Regions from separate parts of the Leeuwenhoekiella sp. LLG6367-2.1 genome, predicted to be linked through region 2. Evidence: riboswitches for the same ligand, from Rfam matches in the RefSeq annotation. Region 2 holds a riboswitch; the other holds the start of a gene.
The links. A riboswitch is a leader RNA that binds a small molecule or an ion and turns the genes downstream of it on or off. The one in region 2 is predicted to bind S-adenosylmethionine.
Positions count from the first base shown of each region.

Region 1 (2,481 bases), 1.3 Mb from region 2:
ATTGTTCATTTTTCTAATGCTAAGGTGCTGGATCTGGATGAAGAAGAAGCACAATATTTTCTGGATATAACTAACGCAAGAGCAGTTTCCGGCTATGGAAATAGTGTTGATGGGTTAAGCAGCTCCAACCTAGATAAACTATTTTTTAACCTGTTTAACGAGGATGATGATATTTTTGAAGTAGTAGAAAAATTACATCAAAAACAGTATGCCGCTTGCAAAATGTTGGATTTTAGAATGTATTACTAAAGCTTCGACTAATATAGGATATCAATTTAACTGCGTTGTGATTTTGCGCTACGGAATGGTTTCAGTAAAATAAAAAGTAACGTATATAGCAGTAATAAAAGTAAATACCAGGTATTTGCCATTAAATCCAGATAATTAAGCGTTCCTTTTGCAAAACTCAATATCATTAATACCTGCGCTCCGTAGGGCAAGAGACCTTGTATAATACAGGCAAAAATATCGAGAATAGAAGCTGTTTTTTTGTTATCTAAGTGGTACTCGTCATTAATAGTTTTTGCGATAGGACCGGCAATAATGATAGACACCGTATTGTTTGCAATCGCCATATTTATCGAACTCACCAAAGCAGCAATCCCCAGTTGTGCCGTTTTTTTGTTTTTAATAAGCTTCTTAATAGTTACCAGAATAAATTCGATGCCGCCATTACTTGCTACTAAAGCAGCAAGACCTCCAGTAAGAAGTGAAAGCAAGAATATTTCGGTCATATTAGTAAAACCTTCGTAAGCGATTTTAGTAGACTCTATAAGTGTAAAATCTCCATAACCTATACCTAGAACTCCTGCGGCAATAACGCCTAGAAATAGGGTTATAAAGACATTAAGACCTACTATCGAAAGCGCAATTACTAGAATATAAGGTAGAATTTTAATCACGTCATAATTATAATCGGTAGTGTTTGCTGCTGCTCCGGTAAGATCAATTCCCTGATAGATTAAAATTGCAAGCGTCCCTACAGCAGCCGGAACCGCAATTTTTATATTCTGCTTAAATTTATCACTCATTTTAGTTCCCAGAGATTGTGTGGCTGCTATAGTAGTGTCTGATATAACCGATAAGTTATCCCCAAACATACTACCACCCAGCAATGCGCCCGAAAGTATAGCGAGCTCCGCATCACTGCTGGCTGCAAAACCTACCACAATAGGAGCGAGGGCAACAATAGCGCCTACAGAAGTTCCTGTAGAAACCGAAAGAAAGCCGGCAATCACAAAAATACCTACGTAGATATACTCAATCGCAATATAATCGAGTCCCATATTTACAATAGCATCTACACTACCCGTAGCATTTGTAATTGCAGCAAAAGCACCAGCGAGTAAATAAATTAAACACATCGTCAAAATTTTATCGTCTCCGCAGCCTTTTAGTAAGATGTCAATCTTTTCATTTATAGATTGTCTAAATAGTATAAATGCCACAACAATGCCTACAATAACGGCGATAGGAGCGGGAAGTGCATAGAAATCATTTTGATAAATACCTACACCAAGAAAGGTAAATACAAATACAAATAGAGGAATTAGTGCTGAGAATTTTGGGATAATCTTGAGTTCTGCCATTTTACAATTTTGTACTCAAAAAGGAAATAGCAAAAATTACATAGACTTATGCGTTAACATTTTTTCCAAGTAATTGGCTTATCTATTTTAGCACCTTGCTTGTTATTGCAGGTTGCTATCTCCCTTATGAGATTCTGGATAATTAATTTAAGGCGGCAAAAGTAATACGGGAAAATTGAATAAAAGTATATTAAAAGTTAAAATTTAGTTTTCTACAGTAAACGTGAAATATTGGGAAGACTAGGAGGGAAGTGATTAGATCTAAAAATACAATTGCGCGTATATTTGCCTAAAACGAGATTAAATGAGCAATGAAGATTTTATGCTAGAAGCTGTGAATGCAGCTCTACGCGGAATGCAAAATAATGAAGGTGGTCCCTTTGGTTGTGTGATTGTTAAAGACGGAAAAATTATAGGTAAAGGAAATAATAAAGTAACTTCTACAAATGATCCTACCGCACATGCAGAAGTTACTGCTATACGTGACGCATGTAAAAATTTGAATTCGTTCCAACTGGATGGCTGTACAATTTATACTTCCTGCGAACCTTGTCCAATGTGCCTGGGTGCGATCTACTGGGCGAGACCTGAAAAAGTGTACTACGGAAGCAGCCAAAAAGACGCAGCTAACATAGGTTTTGACGATGCCTTTATTTACGAGGAAATACCATTACCTTACGAAAAACGCAGCATCCCATTTGAACAATTAGCTCCGGAGGTTGCTATAAAACCATTTCAGGAATGGACGAAGAAAGAAGATAAAACGGAGTATTGATATTTGGGGTTAGTTATTAATCCTGAAAAGACTTAGTTCAAATAACTAAAAAATTAGTTTTAATAGAAGTTTAATTTTCAATATTAATTTCAAGTCTTAATCCTTTTAAAATATTGC
Region 1 covers NZ_CP159331.1:3,237,040-3,239,520, reverse strand. Annotated here, with positions in the region: gene ABVM53_RS14395 (DUF6642 family protein) at 1-249, shown strand, start outside; gene ABVM53_RS14390 (Na+/H+ antiporter NhaC family protein) at 276-1,589, opposite strand; SAM-I-IV-variant riboswitch at 1,639-1,736, opposite strand; gene ABVM53_RS14385 (nucleoside deaminase) at 1,894-2,364, shown strand.
Region 1: it holds a riboswitch for S-adenosylmethionine, as region 2 does, so the genes downstream of both, ABVM53_RS14390 (Na+/H+ antiporter NhaC family protein) here and ABVM53_RS04865 (O-acetylhomoserine aminocarboxypropyltransferase/cysteine synthase family protein) in region 2, are expected to answer to the same signal.

Region 2 (2,481 bases):
CTTCGTCAGCAACACCGGCAGCTACAAGATTTTTTGCAATGTGTCTTGCTGCGTATGCAGCAGAACGGTCAACTTTACTAGGGTCTTTTCCTGAAAATGCGCCTCCGCCGTGAGCACCTTTTCCACCATAGGTGTCTACAATAATTTTACGACCGGTAAGTCCAGAATCACCATGTGGCCCACCTATTACAAATTTCCCAGTAGGATTTATATGATAGGTAATCTCGTCATTAAATAATTTTGCTAAATCATCTGTAAGTTCTGCCTTAACGCGAGGGATTAAAATAGAAATTATATCTTTTTTAATCTTATCTAGCATTTTTTCGTCCTCATCAAATTCGTCGTGTTGAGTAGAGACTACAATTGCAACGATTTTTTGAGGGATATTATCATCAGAATACTCAATAGTAACCTGTGCCTTTGCGTCTGGCCTTAGGTAGGTAATATCTTTATCTTCACGGCGCAGTTTTGCAAGTTCGATCATAATGCGATGCGATATATCTAAAGCTAGCGGCATATAATTAGCCGTTTCTTTAGTCGCATAGCCAAACATCATTCCTTGATCTCCCGCACCTTGTTCTTCTTTAGAAGCCCTGTCGACTCCTTGATTAATATCTTTAGATTGCTCATGGATCAATGAGATTACTCCACAGCTGTCACCACTAAATTGATATGCACCTTTAGTATAGCCTATGTCATTAATTACACCGCGCGCTATATTTTGAACATCTAAATACGTGTCACTTTTAACTTCTCCAGCCAGAACCACCTGCCCAGTTGTTACAAGTGTCTCGCAAGCAACTTTTGATTCTGGATCAAATGCTAGAAAATTATCTAAAAGCGTATCGCTAATTTGATCTGCAATCTTATCAGGGTGTCCTTCAGACACACTTTCTGAGGTAAATAAGTAAGCCATTCAAGCAAATTTTTCCCAATTAGGGTATTAAGTTTTAGGACGTACCTAAACTCAAAATTAGTTTTGATTTTTATAACTCCTGTGCTCCCACAGCGAATTGTTTTAAATCGAAAAAAGATTTGACGAGGGCTACTTCTGGTAGTTGTTTACTGCCTTTAGCATTTTTTTATACAGGTGTTTAGACTTGTATAAGAGGTTGCAATCAGTCAAATCTTTCCTCAATGAGTTCGCAAATGTATAAATTTAGAAGGTATTACAAAACGACTATTAAAATCTTATGAAAACTTTTCATTTTGTAAATTTAATAGGGTTTACTTGCATATCTGTAAAAGGTTTTGCAATCTTTACGCTCATAAAGTTCAAACACGTATTGAAATGTTATCAAGAAAGGCGGAGGGATAGACCCAATGAAGCCTTAGCAACCCTTCCTACGGGATGAAGGTGCTAAATTCTACAACAGCAATGTGCTGATGATAGATAACCTAACAAGCTATTTTTTCTGAATAGCTTATTTTTCTTAATAACATTTTTCTTGTAATTAGTGCCAGAGCGGCATTATTTGACTTTGGTTTAATTTATTTAATTCAAAAAAGAAAGATGAGTACTCAAAAATTTTCAACACAAGCTTTACACGCCGGTCACGACACTACTACAAATGGAGGTACACGAGCTGTGCCTATTTACCAGACCAGTAGTTATGTTTTTAATGATTCTGATCATGCTGCAGGATTATTTAATCTATCGCAACCCGGTTTTATTTATACACGTTTAAATAATCCTACAAATGATGTTTTAGAGCAACGTCTTGCTGCTTTAGAAGGTGGTATTGCAGCTGTCGTGACAGCCTCTGGAACTGCTGCAATTAACACAGCATTGCTTACACTTTTAAAGCAAGGAGATCATATTGTAGCCTCGAACAGTCTCTATGGAGGAACTTATAATTTATTGAGTGTTACGCTTCCCAGATTTGGTATAACAACCACGTTTGTTAATCCTGATGAGGTTTCAAACTTTGATGCTGCTATACAAGATAACACACGTGCTATTTTTGTAGAATCTTTAGGAAACCCTAAGCTTGATGTTTTAGATCTAGAAGGAATTTCTGCTACAGCTAAAGAACATAAAATTCCTTTAATCGTAGATAATACGGTTGCTTCACCTGCACTTTTAAATCCTATTGCGCACGGGGCAAATATTGTAATTCATTCCCTTACAAAATACATCAATGGAAATGGAACCTCATTGGGCGGGGTTATTATTGATGCAGGAACATTTGACTGGTCTAGCGGAAAATTTCCAGAGTTTACAGAACCTTCTGCCGGCTATCATGGATTAGTATATCATGATGTTTTAGGACCAGCGGCTTTCATTGCAAAAACACGTATTGAAGGATTACGAGATCACGGTGCAGCTTTGAGTCCGTTTAATGCCTTTCAAATAATTCAGGGATTAGAAACTTTAAAAGTCCGTATAAAGCAGCACAGTGAAAATGCACTGGAACTAGCAACTTGGTTAGAGGCACAACCCGAAGTTACTTGGGTTAATTATCCAGGATTAGCAAGTAG
Region 2 covers NZ_CP159331.1:1,063,528-1,066,008, reverse strand. Annotated here, with positions in the region: gene metK (methionine adenosyltransferase) at 1-916, opposite strand, end outside; SAM riboswitch class I at 1,292-1,400, shown strand; gene ABVM53_RS04865 (O-acetylhomoserine aminocarboxypropyltransferase/cysteine synthase family protein) at 1,514-2,481, shown strand, end outside.